Regions from separate parts of the Mesorhizobium sp. WSM4836 genome, predicted to be linked through region 2. Evidence: predicted binding sites of a transcription regulator. Region 2 holds the regulator's gene; the other holds the start of a gene.
What was found. Region 2 encodes LexA, which represses DNA repair genes until DNA is damaged. Its sites were predicted from a motif close to TGTTCNNNNTGTGTTCNG; they were not measured.

Region 1: the regulator LexA is predicted to act here: its motif matches at 6,531-6,548, upstream of recA (recombinase RecA).

Annotation. Positions count from the first base shown of each region.
Region 1 covers NZ_JBVVQF010000007.1:71,537-80,308, forward strand. The annotation lists gene AC0L2P_RS11050 (NADP-dependent isocitrate dehydrogenase) at 1-653, shown strand, start outside; gene AC0L2P_RS11055 (glutathione S-transferase family protein) at 665-1,291, shown strand; gene AC0L2P_RS11060 (PhzF family phenazine biosynthesis protein) at 1,523-2,317, opposite strand; gene alaS (alanine--tRNA ligase) at 2,382-5,048, opposite strand; gene recA (recombinase RecA) at 5,309-6,406, opposite strand; gene AC0L2P_RS11075 (carbohydrate kinase family protein) at 6,685-7,620, shown strand; gene AC0L2P_RS11080 (TfoX/Sxy family protein) at 7,741-8,064, opposite strand; gene AC0L2P_RS11085 (GFA family protein) at 8,156-8,653, shown strand.
Region 2 covers NZ_JBVVQF010000004.1:162,783-171,554, forward strand. The annotation lists gene trpC (indole-3-glycerol phosphate synthase TrpC) at 1-233, shown strand, start outside; gene moaC (cyclic pyranopterin monophosphate synthase MoaC) at 236-742, shown strand; gene AC0L2P_RS06905 (molybdopterin molybdotransferase MoeA) at 742-1,947, shown strand; gene AC0L2P_RS06910 (alpha/beta hydrolase) at 1,954-2,784, opposite strand; gene kynU (kynureninase) at 2,881-4,128, opposite strand; gene lexA (transcriptional repressor LexA) at 4,574-5,305, shown strand; gene AC0L2P_RS06925 (ComEC/Rec2 family competence protein) at 5,299-7,764, opposite strand; gene gltX (glutamate--tRNA ligase) at 7,861-8,772, shown strand, end outside.

The sequences.
Region 1 (8,772 bases), on a different contig from region 2:
TCCGCGAATTCGCCCGCGCCTCGCTGAACTACGGCTTGCTGCGCAATTACCCGGTCTACCTCTCGACCAAGAACACCATCCTTAAGGCCTATGACGGCCGCTTCAAGGACATCTTCCAGGAGGTCTACGAGGCGGAGTTCGAAGCGGAATTCAAAGCGAAGAAGCTCTGGTACGAGCACCGGCTGATCGACGACATGGTGGCCTCCAGCCTGAAATGGTCGGGTGGCTATGTCTGGGCCTGCAAGAATTATGACGGCGACGTGCAGTCCGACACGGTGGCGCAAGGCTTCGGCTCACTCGGCCTGATGACCTCGGTGCTGATGACGCCGGACGGCAAGACCGTCGAGGCGGAGGCCGCGCACGGCACCGTTACCCGCCACTATCGCCAGCACCAGAAGGGCGAGGAGACCTCGACCAATTCGATCGCTTCGATCTTCGCCTGGACGCGCGGCCTCGCGCATCGCGCCAAGCTCGACGACAATGCCGAACTGAAGCGCTTTGCCGAGACCCTGGAAAAGGTCTGTATCCAGACGGTCGAGTCCGGCTTCATGACCAAGGACCTGTCGCTGCTGATCGGCCCCGACCAGCCATGGCTTTCGACCACCGGCTTCCTCGACAAGATCGACGAGAATTTGCAGAAAGCGATGGCCTGAGCCCAACCGACATGGGCAAGCCCGTCGTTTACGGCGCGGATTACAGCGTCTATGTGCGCATCGTCCGGCTGGTGCTCGAGGAAAAGGGCGTCGGCTACGAGCTCGTTCCCGTCGACATCTTTGCGGCGGACGGCATTCCCGGCTGGTATTTCGAGCACCAGCCCTTCGGCCGCATCCCGGCCTTCGAGCATGACGGCTTTCGCCTCTACGAGACCGGCGCGATTGCCCGTTATGTCGATGAAGCCTTTGACGGCCCGGCGCTGCAACCGGTCGAAGTCCGGCCTCGAGCACGCATGAACCAAAACGCCGGCCTGCTCGACGCCTATGCTTACAAAGCCATGGTCTGGGATGTCGCCGTCGAGCGGCTGGAAAAAACGCCGCCCGACGAAGCCGTGATCGCCAACGGGTTGAGGCAGGCGAGAACGGCATTGCAGGCGCTCTCTTCGCTGAAAGCCGAAGGGCCTTGGCTGTTGGGAACGGACCTGACGCTGGCCGACCTGCACGCGGCGCCAATCATCGGCTATTTCGTCAAGGTGGCCGAGGGGCGAAAACTGCTGGCCGAGTTTGCCGATATTCGGGATTGGTATGCGCGCATCGTCGGACGCGAGAGTTTTGCTAAGACCGAAAAGGCAGAGTGAGACCGCCGCGAGGCGCGGCAACTTCGCACGACCTGGGTTCCTCGCCCGCTTGCGGGGAGAGGTGGCTCGGCGAAGCCGAGACGGAGAGGGGAATTCGGCACCCCTCCTCGAACGTCTTGCATATGTCCGACACAGGCTTTCTTTTCGTCTGATGGCGCAGGCCCCCTCTCCGGCCACTTCGCGGCCACCTCCCCCCAACTTCGTGGGGGCGAGGAACCCGAGCCAAGCCGCTCAATCGGGGAGGTAAATCTCCGCCTTCATGAAGGTCTTCGCACGGCCTGTGATCAGCACGCGATCTCCGGCCAGCTCGCATAGCAAATGCCCGCCGCGCTGCGAGCATTGGAATGCCGACAGACGCGTCTTGCCGAGTTTTTCAGCCCAGTAGGGCACCAATGTCGCATGAATGGAGCCGGTTACCGGATCCTCGGGAATGCCCGCCCCGGGCACGAAATAACGCGAGACGAAATCGTGGGCTCGCGCAGGTGCGGTAATAACCAGGCCGAGAGGATGAAAGGCTCCGATCCTGAGCAGATCGGGAACGAAAGATCGCACGGTTGTCTCGTCGGCAAGCTCGACAAACAGGTTCTCGAAATTGCGGAAGCTCGCAACCGGCCGCTGAGGCAATATCGTTTGCAGCGCCGAGTTCAGCTCTTCCTCGATGGGCTGCGGCGGAAAACACGGCAGATCGAGCTGATAGGCCCCTTCCTGCCGGGAAACCCGCAGCTCGCCCACCCGGGTGGCGAAGGCCATTTCGCCCTGCCCATTGTATTCCGTAGCCAGCACATGGGCGGCCGCAAGAGTGGCATGGCCGCAGAAGTCGACTTCATAGACCGGCGTGAACCAGCGCAAATCCCAACCTCTGCCATTCGGCCGCACAAACGCCGTTTCAGCAAGATTGTTTTCGTTGGCAATGGCCTGCATTACCTGCTCCGACAGCCACTCCTCCAAAAGGAGAACGGCGGCAGGGTTGCCCTGGAAGGCCCGTTCGGCAAAGGCATCGACCTGATACATCGTCAGCGTCGGCATATCGGCCCTCAAAGATATCCGCTGGGCGGCGCGCCATTTAGGCCGTGCCGCCCCCGGTGCAGGTTCATGCCGCTTCGAGAGCCGCTTTCACCGCAGCGATCGCGTCTTCGGCCCTCGAGGCGTCCGGGCCGCCGGCCTGAGCCATATCGGGTCGCCCGCCGCCGCCCTGCCCGCCCAACGCCGCCGACGCGACGCGCACCAGATCGATGGCGCTGAAGCGGCCGGTCAGATCATCGGTGACGGCGACGACGACGCTCGCCTTGTTGTCCTCGCCGGCGCCGACAAAGACGACGATGCCGGAGCCGAGCGACTTCTTGCCGGCATCGGCCAACGGCTTAAGATCCTTTGGCGAGACGCCCGATACCGCCTTGCCTAGAAAACCGACACCGGCAATGGTTTCGTTTTCCGCAGGCACACCCGCTGGCGAGCGATCGCCCAGTGCCAGCTTCTTGCGCGCCTCTGTCAGTTCCTTTTCGAGCTTCTTGCGCTCGTCGAGCAGCGCCTCGACGCGGGCCGGTACATCGGCCGGCGAAATCTTCAGCGCGGCGGCGGCGGCCTTCAGCCGTTTGTCCTGTTCGTCGAGATGCTTTCTGGCGGCCTCGCCGGTCAACGCCTCGATGCGGCGCACGCCGGCAGCGACCGCACTGTCCGACACGACGCGCACCAGACCGATATCGCCGGTCGCCCTGACATGGGTACCGCCGCATAGCTCGACCGAATAGGGCCGGTTGGCCTTGGCGCCATGCAAGCCCGTGCCCATCGAAACGACGCGCACTTCATCGCCATATTTCTCGCCAAACAGCGCCATGGCGCCTTCGGCAATGGCGTCGTCGACCGACATCAGGCGCGTGGTTACTGGGCTATTCTGAACGACGATCTCGTTTGCCATGCGCTCAACCTCTTCGAGCTCGTCCGGCGAGATCGGCTTGTTGTGCGAGATGTCGAAGCGCAGACGCTCGGGCGCGACCAGCGAGCCCTTCTGCGCGACATGGGTACCCAGCACCTCGCGCAGCGCCTCATGGATCAGATGCGTGGCGGAATGGTTCGCGCGCAGCCTGGAGCGGCGCGCGTGGTCCACCTTCAGCTCGACGGTCGCGCCCGTCTTGACGGTGCCATTGGCCACCTTGCCGAGATGGACGAAAAGCCCATCGGCCTTCTTCTGGGTATCGGATATCTCGATCGAGAACCCGTCACCCGAAATGACGCCGGTATCGCCCATCTGGCCACCGGACTCGCCGTAGAACGGCGTCTGGTTGACAACGATGGCAACGGCGTCGCCCTTGCCGGCACTGTCGACGGTCTTGCCGTCCCTGACCAGCGCCTGGATGAGGCCTTCGGCCTGCTCGGTCTCATAGCCCAGGAATTCGGTGGCGCCGTTCTCCTCACGCACCGCGAACCATACCGTCTCGGTTGCGGCCTCACCGGAACCGGCCCAGCTTTTGCGCGCCTCCGCCTTTTGCCGCTCCATCGCCTCGGTGAAGCCGGCAAGGTTGACCGAGATGTTGCGCTGGCGCAGCGCGTCCTGCGTCAGATCGAGCGGAAAGCCATACGTGTCGTAGAGCTTGAACGCTGTCTCGCCATCCAGCATGTCGCCGGAGACCAGCTTTTCCGTCGCCTCCGAAAGCAAGCCTAAGCCGCGTACCAGCGTCTTGCGGAAACGAGTTTCCTCCAGCTTCAGCGTCTCGGTGATCATCTGTTCACCGCGCACCAGTTCCGGGTAGGCTTGGCCCATCTCGCGGACCAGCGCCGGCACCAGGCGCCACATCAGCGGATCGCGGGCGCCGAGCAACTGCGCGTGGCGCATGGCACGGCGCATGATGCGACGAAGCACGTAGCCGCGGCCTTCGTTTGACGGCAGCACGCCGTCGGCGACCAGGAAGCAGGACGAACGCAAATGGTCGGCGATGACGCGGAACGATGCGACGGTGTCCGCATCCGGACCTTTGCCAAGCGCCGACGATGCAGCGTCGATCAGGTGGCGGAACAGATCGGTTTCGAAGACGCTTTCAACCCCTTGCAGGATGGAGGCCATGCGCTCGAGGCCCATGCCCGTGTCGATCGACGGACGCGGCAGGTCGACGCGCTCGTCCTTCGTGACCTGTTCATACTGCATGAAGACCAGGTTCCAGAATTCGAGGAAACGATCGCCATCCTCCTCGGGGCTGCCGGGAGGGCCGCCCCAGATATGCTCGCCACGGTCGATGAATATCTCCGAACACGGCCCGCAAGGCCCGGTGTCGCCCATTGCCCAGAAATTGTCCGAAGTCGCGATGCGGATGATGCGATCGTCGGAAAAGCCGGCAATCCTCTTCCAGTAGGAGGCGGCCTCGTCGTCGGTGTGATAGACGGTGACCAGCAGCTTGTCCTTCTTCAGCCCGAATTCCCTGGTGATCAGGTTCCAGGCAAGCTCTATGGCCCGCTCCTTGAAATAGTCGCCGAAGGAGAAATTGCCGAGCATCTCGAAGAAGGTCAGGTGGCGCGCAGTGTAGCCGACATTGTCGAGGTCGTTGTGCTTGCCGCCGGCGCGAACACTCTTCTGGGCGGTCGTGGCGCGCGAATAAGGCCGCTTCTCCAGACCGGTGAAAACGTTCTTGAACTGCACCATGCCGGCATTGGTGAACATCAGCGTCGGGTCGTTGCGCGGCACCAGCGGGCTCGACGCGACGACCTCGTGACCTTCCTTGCGAAAATAGTCGAGAAATGCCGACCGGATCTCGTTGACGCCACTCATGAATACTGCCTTTTCGAGAGAACCGCCGGCTGCCGGCGGAAAATAGACATGGCCTTTTAGCGGTCGCACCGCAGCCTGTCCAGAAACACCAAATGGGCTCAAATCCCGGCTTTCACCAGCGCCTTTGAAATGCATCTGCCTCGCCGTCAAACGCCAACCGCCGGCACGGAGCCGGCGGTTCGAAACGCATCGATTACGCAAACTCAGAATCAAAACATCAAATCCAAACCTGTCTGATGCTCCGCGAGACGTCTCTTACCCTACATTACCCCAGCGTCGTCTTCGAAGCCGTCGTCGCTGCTTTCGGAGCCGCCGTTTTCAAGGAATTTCTCGGCGATCAGCCCGGCATTCTGCCGCAGCGCCAGCTCGATCTCGCGCGCCGTGTCGGGATTGTCGCGCAGGAACAGCTTTGCGTTTTCGCGGCCCTGGCCAAGACGCTGCGAATTGTAGGAGAACCAGGCGCCCGACTTTTCGACCACGCCGGCCTTGACGCCGAGATCGACCAGCTCGCCGGTCTTGGAGACGCCCTCGCCATACATGATGTCGAACTCGACCACCTTGAAAGGCGGCGCCAGCTTGTTCTTGACGACCTTGACGCGGGTCTGGTTGCCGACGACCTCGTCGCGATCCTTGACCGAGCCAATGCGGCGGATGTCGAGGCGAACCGAGGCATAAAATTTCAACGCATTGCCGCCGGTCGTCGTCTCGGGCGAACCGAACATGACGCCGATCTTCATGCGGATCTGGTTGATGAAGATGACCATGGTGTTGGAGCGCGAGATCGAGGCGGTGAGCTTGCGCAGTGCCTGGCTCATCAGACGGGCCTGCAGGCCGGGCAGCGAATCGCCCATCTCGCCTTCGATTTCCGCCCGCGGCGTCAGCGCCGCCACCGAATCGACGACCAGCACGTCGATGGCGCCGGAGCGCACCAGCGTGTCGCAGATCTCCAACGCCTGCTCGCCGGTATCGGGCTGCGAGATCAGCAGGTTTTCGAGATCGACGCCGAGCTTGCGGGCATAGACCGGGTCGAGCGCGTGCTCGGCATCGACGAAGGCGCAGATGCCGCCCTTCTTCTGGGCTTCGGCCACCGTGTGCAGCGCCAGCGTCGTCTTGCCCGAGCTTTCCGGCCCGTAGATCTCGACGATGCGGCCGCGCGGCAGGCCGCCGACGCCAAGCGCAATATCCAGGCCAAGCGAGCCGGTCGGCACCGTTTCGATCTCGACGACCTGCTCGTTCGCGCCGAGCCGCATGATCGAGCCCTTGCCGAAGGCACGCTCGATTTGCGACAGCGCCGCATCCAGAGCCTTTGATTTGTCCACCGCTTTGTCCTCTACAAGCCGCAAAGAATTCTGAGCCATGATACATCACCCCGTGGTCGTCAATGGAGGCCGGACAATCCCGCGATCCTTAAAAGAATGTACCTCATTTGTTCTCATTTGTCAATGAGCGCCAAAGGTTTGAAAAACAATGGATATCCGTTTTTGTTCTATTTTTGTTTCGCAATTTTGCTTCCGGATGTGTCTCACCTCGCATGCGGCGCCGTCGCCGTCACCATCCGAATCGGGACCCGCGATTGCAGGGTTCCGCCCGGCGACCTAGTCTCCTCCCGGGCAACAGCTAAGGGCATTTTGCCGGCATGATGAAATCCCCGACCATCCTGGCCGTGGGCGGCGCCTATATCGAGCGGCGCGGCCGGGTTGCCGGCGCCTTCGTGCCGGCCGCTTCCAACCCCGGCACGATGCGCGAGCATGTCGGCGGTGCCGTCTTCAACGCCTTGCGCTGTGCAGTGCGGCGCGGCGCCTCGGCCTCGCTGCTTTCGGTGCGCGGCGGCGATGCCTTAGGCGACACGGTTCTACGCGCCGTCGCCGAGGCCGGCATTGCCGATTTGTCGGCGGTGTTCCTCGACCGGACAACGCCAAGCCATACGATGCTGTTCGATAGGGACGGCGAGCTGATCGCCGGCCTTGCCGACATGGTGCTCTACGAACTGGCGCTCCCCAAGCAGATCCGCCGCGCCAAGGTGCGGGAAGCGATCGGTTCGGCCGACGCGGTGCTGTGCGATGCAAACCTGCCGTCGACCGCGGTTGAGCGGCTGGCGGCACTCGCCGCCGGCACGCCGGTCTTTGCGCTCGCCGTCTCGCCCAGCAAAGCGGCGCGGCTGACGCCGGTGCTCGACCGTCTGGCGATGGCCTTCATGAACCGGCACGAGGCCGGCGTGCTCGCCGGCCCTGACATCGATGCTGACGATCAAGGCGTTGTCGACGGCCTGAGACGCGCCGGCCTGAAGGGCGGCGTGGTCACCGCCGGCGACGGACCGGTGCTCGGTTTCGACGAATTGGGCGCGTTCTCGATCTCGCCACCGCCGCTGCCACAAAAACGGACCGATGCTGCCGGCGCCGGCGACGCATTGGCCGGCGCCACGATCGCCGCCCTGCTGCGTGGCCTGACGCTGCGCGAAGCGCTGGGTGAAGGCGTCGCCGCCGCGGCGCTCGCCATCGAGAGCACCGCCTTCACCAGCGCTGGCTTTGCCGAGGCGCTGGCGCTCGTGCCCGACGCGCGCGACCTGGCGTGAGGTCGACTTGGCTCTGCTCTGTCGAGTTCCCACCCACCCCCCTCTGTCCTGCCGGACAGAGGGGGTGCTGCCCCTCCGGCGTTTCCGAAGAGTTATCCGCGCCGCCAGAGCGTCGCCGCATCACTTCCCGGCGCGCCGTCCCGCCTCATAGGCTCGGCGCGACCAGATCGCCATCTCGTCGGGATCGTCGAAAGCGCTGTCGGGAACGCTCCAATACGGCATCGATACCAGCTTGCCGTGCCGTGAGCCGGTGTAGGTCCACTGCGTGCAGCCGGCCGCTTCGAATTCCGGCGCGCTTTCCGCGTCGGCCTTCAGCATCAATTCGCCGCGAAGGACGATCGCCACGATGACGCCGTCGAAATAGATGCCCTTGCCGCCGAACATCCCGCGGATGCTCACCCGGCCTAGGCCTTCGAAAAGTTCTTCTATGCGCTCGTTGCCCATGCCGCGATCATGTCACCCGGATTTCCCCTTGTCATCGACGCAACCGGCACCATCCTGACAAGTTCAGAATCAAATTTCGTCGGAGTTTCTCATGCCGCTTCTGCTCAAAGGGTCCTGCCGGTGCAATGCCGTGCGTTTCGAGGTGGAAAGCCACACGCCTGTGCCGTTCATGCTGTGCTACTGCTCGATCTGCCGCAAGCAGCAGGGCGGCGGCGGTTTTGCCATCAATCTCGGCGCCGATTACGAGACGCTGAAAATCGAGGGCAAGCGCAATCTCGGCGTCTACCGCGCCGAGATCGAGGACGACGAGCACCCGCAACGCGAGACCTCGACGGGCGAGCGGAACTTCTGCACGAAATGCGGGACGGCACTCTGGCTCTACGACCCGACCTGGCCGGAGCTGGTGCATCCGTTTGCCTCGGCGATCGACACCGACCTGCCGAAGCCGCCGGAGAAGGTGCATCTGATGCTGAAATACAAGGCGAACTGGGTCGAGCCCGACATTGGCAAGGGCGACAAGGTCTTCGACGTCTATCCGGAAGAGTCGATCGCCGACTGGCACAAACGAACCGGGATGTGGGTGGATTAGCGTTCTTCGCCCCGTTTACGGGGAGAAGATGCCGGCAGGCAGATGAAGGGCGGCGCAAACATCGCGGAGGCTGGTTCTACCCCTCATCCGGCCCTTCGGGCCACCTTCTCCCCGTGACG
Region 2 (8,772 bases):
ATCTCCGGACCTTCGAAACCAGCCTCGAGACCTCGGAACGGCTGGTAGCGATGGTGCCGGCCGACCGCCTTCTGGTCAGCGAGAGCGGTATCTTTTCGCATGACGATTGCCGACGGCTGGAGCGGAGCGGCATCGCCACTTTCCTGGTCGGTGAGAGCCTGATGCGTCAACAGGACGTGGCCGCGGCAACGCGCCTGCTTTTGACGGGCAAGGCGCCGGCAGAGGCGATCTGACGATGGCGGCGGCCCTCACCCATCTTGGCGCGCACGGCGAAGCCAACATGGTCGATGTCGGCGACAAGGCTGAGACGGTGCGCACGGCTGTCGCGGAGGGCTTCGTATCGATGCGGGCCGAGACGCTGGACATGATCCTCGCCGGGGATGCCAAGAAGGGCGACGTGCTGGGCACCGCTCGCATTGCAGGCATCATGGCGGCCAAGAAGACACATGAATTGATCCCGCTCTGCCACCCGCTGCTGCTGACCAGGATATCTGTCGATATCGAGCCGGACACAGCGTTGCCCGGCCTGAAGGTGACGGCATTGACCCGTGTCAGAGGCAAAACCGGCGTTGAAATGGAGGCCCTGAGTGCCGTCTCGATCGCTTGCCTGACCATCTACGACATGGCCAAGGCGGTCGACCGCGCCATGGTCATCTCCGGCATCAGGCTGGTTGAAAAGAGCGGCGGCAAATCCGGCGACTACAAGATCACCGGAGACGGGGCCACCGAGGCAGGCCGATAATGGCGCAGGTCCCCGTTGCCGAGGCGCTCGAGCGCCTGCTGGACGGCGCAGCAGCGCTGCCGGGCGAACCCGTCGCGCTGCTGGATGCTGCTGACCGCGTGCTGGCGGAGCCGGTTGTGGCGCTCCGCACCCAGCCGCCGTTCAACGCCTCCGCCATGGACGGCTATGCGGTGCGGGCGATTGATATCGCGTCCGTACCGGCAAGGCTTTCGGTGGTCGGCATGGCGCCGGCCGGACGCGGCTTTTCCGGCTCGGTGCAGCAGGGGCAGGCCGTGCGCATCTTCACCGGCGCGCCGCTTCCCGAAGGCGCCGACACCGTCGTCATCCAGGAGAACGTCCGCAACCTCGGCGGCGGCAGCGTCGAAGTGACGGAGCCGACGGTGCAGGGGCGCAACATCCGCCGCCTCGGGCTCGATTTCGCCAAGGGCGATGTCCTGCTCCCCAAAGGCCGCCTGCTCGATCCGGCCGCTTTGTCGCTGGCGGCATCGGCCAACCACCCCGAGGTCGGCGTAGTCAAACGGCCGCTGGTCGCCCTCATCGCCACCGGCGACGAATTGCTGCCGCCGGGCAGCGATCTTGGCCCCGACCAGATCATCTCGTCAAATGCCTATGGCGTCGCCGCCGCCGCACAGTCGGTCGGTGCGCGCGCTCTCGACCTCGGCATCGCGCCGGACCGCAGGGAGGCGATCGCTGCGCTGGTCGAAAAGGCGGTGAAGGCTAGCGCGAACGTCATCGTCACGCTGGGCGGTGCCTCGGTCGGCGACCACGACCTCGTCCATGACGTGCTGACCGGGCAAGGCATGACGCTCGATTTCTGGAAGATCGCCATGCGGCCGGGCAAGCCGCTGATGTTCGGGCGGCTGGGCAAGATCCGCTGCATCGGCCTGCCCGGCAATCCGGTGGCGAGCCTGGTCTGCACCCAGCTCTTCCTGAAGCCGCTGCTGGCGCGGCTCGGCGGCCGCGCCTTTCAGCAGGATATGCGTCAGGCACGGCTCGGTGCTGCCATGCCGGCCAACGATCTCAGGCAAGATTATGTGCGGGCTGTTGTCACAGACGACGCCGATACGCTCGTGGCGACGCCGTTCGGCATCCAGGACTCCTCGATGCTGAAAATGCTGGCCGATGCCAACGGGCTGATCGTTCGCGCGCCGTTCGCGCCTGCCGCGGCGGCGGGCGCTCCCTGCGACGTGCTGATGTTACGCTGAACCTCCTCACTCCGAGATCAAGGTTTGCGTCAGCGGATGGTCTGGATCGGCCAAACCGTCGATGATGTTGAAATGATGTCGGTCAGGCTCGACCACCGAGCTGGTCGCGGCACCCAGGCCGATCCAGATATTGGCCAGTAACGCGCTCTGGCGCAGGAATTCGGCGCGCTCGCCGCCGCCGGCCCAGCAGGTCAGGCGGGCCTTGTCCGTCGGGCGCAGCAGCACCGGGCTTTCGGCCTGCGCCTCGGCCTCATCGATCGCCAGCGTCTCGTTCATGCCAGTGCGCATGATCGGGCGCAAATCGTGCACTCCCGAGATCGACATCACATGACGAACGCGCCGGACCACTTCGGGCGCCAGCGGCGTCGTCGCCGTAACCATTCGGCTAACAAGATGGCCGCCGGCCGAGTGCCCGGTCAGCATCAGCGGCCCTGCGACCATCGCCGCCGCCTTGCCTATCGCCGCGCCGACTTCCTTGACGATGCCGCCGATGCGCATCTGCGGACAGAGCGTGTAGGACGGCATCGCCACCGCATAGCCGCGATAAACAGCGCCAGCGGCAAGATGCGACCAGAAACTCTTGTCGAATGCCATCCAGTAGCCGCCATGGACGAACACCACGAGCCCCTCGGGCTTGGTGGCCGGCAGGAAAAGATCGAGCCGGTTGCGTGGTTTATCGCCATAGGCCAAGTCGAGCCGCGCCCTGCCCTCGGTCGAAAGCACGTCGCGGAAAACCCGCGCGGGCTCGACCCAGGCCGCCGGCCAGCGATCGCTGCCGGCTATGTTGGCGCCGTTGGCATAGGCGTTGTCCCAATCGGCAATGTGATGTTCGAACACCCTGCGCCCTCCCCGGACAATATGGCCTGCAACGTAGCCGTGATCATCGTGCGGCGCGTCGTCGTCAGCCTCAAGATTCGAGCTCTCGCATCAATCTCAAGTGACAGCCGCCTTGATGGCGAAGCGCGCATCCTTCCACCCACCGGTGCGCAGGATGTCCTCAAGCACTTCGACGGCCTGCCAGACATCGGCATAGCCGACATAGAGCGGGGTGAAGCCGAAGCGCATCGTCGATGGCGCGCGAAAATCGCCGATCACGCCACGTTCGATCAGCGCGCGCATGATCTGGTAGCCATGCTCATGCATGAATGAAATCTGGCTGCCGCGTTTTTTCCCGTCGCGCGTGCTTTCGAGCGTGAGCCCGTAAGTGCCGCACTTTGCCTCGACAAGCTCGATGAACAGATCGGTCAGCGCGATGCTCTTCTTGCGCACTGCCGTCATGTCGACATCGTTCCAGACGTCGAGCGCGCCCTTCAGCGTGCGCATCGACAGGACCGGCTGGGTGCCGCACAGAAAACGGCGGATGCCGGTGCCGGCCGTATAGCCTGGCTCGAAGGCGAATGGCCGTGCATGCCCCCACCAGCCGGTGAGCGGCTGCTGGATGTCGGCAAGATGCCGCTCAGCCGCATAGATGAAGGCAGGCGCGCCCGGTCCGCCATTCAGATATTTGTAGGTGCAGCCAGCGGCAAAATCGGCGTTTGCCTTGTCGAGCTCGACTGGCATCGCACCGGCGGTGTGGCAGAGATCCCAGACGACCATCGCACCGGCTTCCTGGGCCCTGCGCGTCAGCGCGGGCATATCGCGCAGTTCGCCCGACTTGTAGTTGACGTGATTAACCAGCACCACGGCGGTGCGTTCGTCGATCAGCTCTTCGATGGTCGGCGCGTCGACACCCGACAGGCGCAGCAGCGTATCTTTTTGCGTGGAAACCACACCCTCAGCCATGTAGAGGTCGGTCGGAAAACTATCGCCCTCGGCGACGATGACCCGCCGCTCCGGCCGCATGGCCATGGCGGCGTGCAGCAGCTTGTAGATGTTGACCGACGTCGTGTCGCAGACCACCGTCTGGCCGGCCGCGGCACCGATCAGGCGCCCGAGCTGGTCGCCAAGTTCAAGCGGCATGTTGAACCAGCCGGCCGTGTTCCATGCGCGGATGAGATCATGCGACCATTCTTCGGTCGCGGCCTTGCGCAATTCATCGAAAGCGGCACGTGAAGCAGCTCCTAGCGAATTGCCGTCGAGATAGACCACTCCTTGCGGCAACACAAAGCGGTCGCGCATTGCCCGCAGCGGATCCGCGGCATCCATCGCCTTTATGGCCGCGAGATCGGGAATCCCTGTCATGATTTGACTGCTCCCCCAAGATCCAACGCAACGCCGGACACGCATCGACTGTTCTTCCAATACCTGGTTGCGCGCAGCAAGGCTCACCGGCGAGAAGCGCCCTGACCAGGCGGTGGAAACGAGGACTTAACCGAGGTTGGCGTTTTGAGTTCGTTTCGTTCACGGTGCATTGACCAAACCGCAGAGTCGATACGAGTTCAATTCCGTGCCCTTTGCCGACCGGCGGCCGAAGGCCAGCGTGGCCTTTCGGGAAGCCAGAAGAGCGCAAACGAAAGCAGAATCAAGGCGATGAGGCTCGCGGCGGTGAAAATGGGGTACCCCGGTAGAGGCGTCGTTTGTTTCCCGAGCCTTAACGCATTCATTAAACTTTAAACAGTTGCGGAACACAACTGGAACAGATAGTGTTTGTTCTGGGTTTGTTTTTCTGATTCTGTTGGGGGTCGTTATGCTGACACGCAAACAACACGAACTGCTTATGTTCATCCACGAAAGGTTGAAGGAAAGCGGTATCCCGCCTTCCTTCGACGAGATGAAGGAAGCGCTCGACCTGGCTTCCAAATCCGGAATCCACCGGCTGATTACGGCGCTGGAGGAGCGCGGCTTCATTCGCCGTTTGCCCAACCGGGCCCGTGCGCTGGAGGTGCTGCGCCTGCCTGACTCGATCGCCCCCGGCCTCAATGCGGCACGCAAGTTCTCGCCGAGTGTCATCCAGGGCAGTCTTGGGCAAGGCGGTCCTCGGCAAGGCAAGCCGGCCCCTTCGCGCCCTGCAGCCGGCAATGATGACGATGTCGTCGCCGCCATTTCGATCCCAGTGATGGGCCGCATCGCCGCCGGTGTGCCGATCGATGCCATCCAGCACCAGACGCATTCGATTTCGGTGCCGCCGGATATGATCATGGGCGGCGAGCATTATGCGCTCGAGGTCAAAGGTGATTCGATGATCGAGGCCGGCATTTTCGACGGCGACACGGTGATTATCCGCAATGCCGATACGGCGAGCCCCGGTGAGATCGTGGTGGCACTGGTCGACGAGGAGGAAGCGACGCTGAAGCGCTTCCGCCGCAAGGGCGCCTCGATCGCCCTGGAAGCCGCCAATCCGGCCTACGAGACGCGCATCTTCGGACCAGACAGGGTCAAGGTGCAAGGCAAGCTCGTCGGACTGATCCGCCGCTACTGAGTTCCGCCCTTGGCGCCAGCTTTGGGTTTGTCGGCCCTGCGGTATGGCGGCAGGCCCCGTGCCGCGCGTGAAAATTTTCGCTGCACGTGCCAGGGCCGGTATGATTTTTCGATCGCGAAACGGATTTCGGCGCGCGTTGCCGCTTGTGGATCGAAATAGACGGCCGCACTTCCCGCGCGCGCCAGTTGCCGTTTGGTGACGACGAGGACCAGCCGGTCGTAGTAGCAGGGATTATGGGCGGTGGCGTCGTCGATGACGATCAAGCTGGCAAAGGCGCAGGCTGGCCCTGCAGCATCGCGGTCCTTGGCTTGCGCGATGATCGCGCCGGATGGATGCCGGGCAAGGCAGAGACCGTCCGTGCAAATGAACGGCATGCCGGGCGGTAGGTCGGCCGGATCGGCAATGTCGAATTGCGGATCGTTCTTTCCAGGTGTTTCCGGCGCGACGATAGCCTCTGATGTGAGCGCGCGTTTCCAGTTGTCGATGGTGAACTCATTCGGGCCTGCCCGGTTGACCGCGAGTTCACCGCTGCCGATCGGCAGCGCGACCAGCCGTGCGTCCTCCGAGATCAATACATCGGGTACGCGGGTCTGCGTTGTCGTTAGCAAGCCGGCGAGCGCAAAAGGAAGTGCCACGAGCCGCAGCCAGGTCGTCGCCATGCTGGCAATGACGAGGGCGATCGTCACCAAAAGGACAGATCTCAGCGAAATCAGCCCGACCGCATCGATCGGCGAGCGTTCGGAGATCCACCCGGACAGGGCGATCATCGCCGTCAGCCCCTTGCCCATCACGTAGAGGAAAGGCCCGTCCGCGCCGAACGGCATCGCCAGCGCACTGAGGACGGCGAAGGGCATGACGACCAGTGAGACGATAGGCATGATGGCCAGATTGGCGAGCAGGCTGAGCGGCGCCACGCGCTGGAAATGCCATATGGCGAAAAGCGCCGTGGCGCTCCCTGCAATGATCGAGGTCATCGCCAGGCCGCCCATCCCCAGCAGAACCTTTCGAGCGGCAAAGCGTAGCGGCGACCGCCGGGGCGGCGGCGTGGTGGCCCTGCCGGCGCGGTAATCGGACCAGCCTGCATAGGCGCCGACAAGGGCCGCCGTCGCGGCGAAGGACATCTGGAAGCTCGGACCGACCACCTCGTGCGGCGACACCAGAATGACCGCGATGGCCGAGATCGCCAGATTGCGCATGGTGAGCGCGGCCCGGTCGAACAGCACGGCGATAAGCATCACCGCCAACATGATGAAGCTGCGTTCGGCCGCCACCACAATGCCGGAAAAGACGAGGTAGGCCGCAATCGAAAAAAGCGCGGCGGCGGCCGCATATTTCTTGACCGGCCGTCGCGATGAGAAATCCGGAAACAGCGCAAAGGCGCCGCGCAGCAGCGCCATGATGGTGCCGGCGACCAACGCCATATGCAGCCCCGAGATGGAGATGATGTGGTAGATGCCGGTACGCCGCATCGCTTCGTTGATCTCTTCGGGAATGCCGGCGCGCACGCCGACGATCAGCGCAGCAGCAATCTCGCCCTCAGCGCCGCCGATGACGCTGCGGATATGGTCCGCGATGGATTCGCGCGCGTCTTCGATCGCGGAAGAAAGCCGCGCGGCAAGCGGCATGCTGCCCGACGGCACGACTTTCGGATTGCCCAGAAAAAAGCCGCTGCCGCCGATACCGGCGAAATAGCTGTCGAAGGAGAAATCATAGCTGTCGGGCCGCACCGGCCCGGTCGGCGGCAGCAGCCGCGCATAGCCGGCGATCTCGGAACCGGCGGTCAGCTCAGCCGGTATCTTCATCGCCGAAACGCGGACCCGTTCCGGCATGTAGCGCAGTGTCGGCCTGGCAGTCGAGATCACATCGATCGTCAGCCTGATGCGGCCGCTCGCCATGGGCTCGAACGATACGACGCGACCCGTGAGGCGCGTCGAGATTTCGGAACCGAGCATATGCGTTCCGACACGCCAGGTCTCGACCTTGGCGGCAAGCACGCCAAGCGCGCAGAGCAACGCCGCCATGAAGCATAGGCGGGTTCTGGGCCACGACCGCGAGGCGACGGCACAGACGGCTGCCAAGGCGACGATTGCGATCGGCTGTGGAAAGGCTGGCTCTACCGCCAGCGAAAAATATACGACCACCCCGCATGCGAGGAACACCGGCACCAGCAGGAAGGCGACCCCACGGTCGAGCTCCAGGCCGGCCGCCGAGGTTACGCCGTTGCGGAGACGGGACGGTGACGGGAGGCGGAAACGCCGGCGTAGGCGCACGATGGGCTCGGCCGCGGGCACGGGAACCGTTGCTGGGTCGCTCGCCGGCAGCGACCGGGCATCAAAGCGTGGAGCCGGCAGCAAGGCCGGTGCCGGCAGGACAGGCAGGGGCGTGGCAAACAGCAAGCGTTCGCTGACGCCGCTGCCAACGTCCTCGCCCTCGCCCGCACCACGGCCTCGCACAGCCATCGGGTCTGCCCCTTGCGCCCTCGACCTCCTATGCTACATGAACGCGCAACGCGCGAAAGTCCGCAAACCCACTTCCTTCGCCTGCCTGAGAGTTCCATGCCCGACAAGGTCGTCACCCGTTTTGCCCCCTCGCCCACCGGCTATCTGCATATTGGCGGGGCGCGCACGGCGCTGTTCAACTGGCTGTATGCCAAGCACACAGCCGGCACGATGCTGCTGCGCATCGAGGACACCGACCGCGAGCGTTCCACCGATGCGGCAACCGCGGCCATCCTCGACGGGCTTTCCTGGCTCGGCCTGACATGGGACGGTGAGCCGGTGTCGCAGTTCGAGCGTGCGCCGCGCCATCGCGAGGTTGCCGAGGAGCTCGTTCGCATGGGCAAGGCCTATTATTGTTATGCGACGCCTGCCGAGTTGGAGGCAATGCGCGAGAGCGCACGGGCCAAGGGGCTACCTCCCCGCTATGACGGTCGCTGGCGCGACCGCGACCCCTCGGAGGCGCCGGCCGGCGCCAAGGGGGCGATCCGCATCAAGGCGCCGACAGACGGCGAGACGGTTGTGCATGACCGCGTCCAGGGCGACGTGCGCTTTCCCAACAAGGATCTCGACGATTTCATTATTCTGCGCTCGGACGGCAACCCGACCTACATGCATGCCGTCGTCGTCGACGATCACGACATGGGCGTCACCCACATCATCCGCGGCGACGACCATTTGACCAATGCCGCCCGCCAGACGGTGATCTACCATGCCATGGGGTGGGAGGTGCCGTCGATGTCGCATATCCCGCTGATCCACGGTGCCGACGGCGCCAAGCTTTCGAAACGTCACGGTGCGCTCGGCGTCGAGGCCTATCGAGCCATGGGCTACCTGCCAGAGGCGCTGCTCAATTATCTGGCGAGGCTTGGCTGGAGCCACGGCGACGATGAGATCATGTCGATCGCCGACATGATCGCATGGTTCGACATCGGCGACGTCAACAAAGGCGCCGCCCGTTTCGACTTCGCC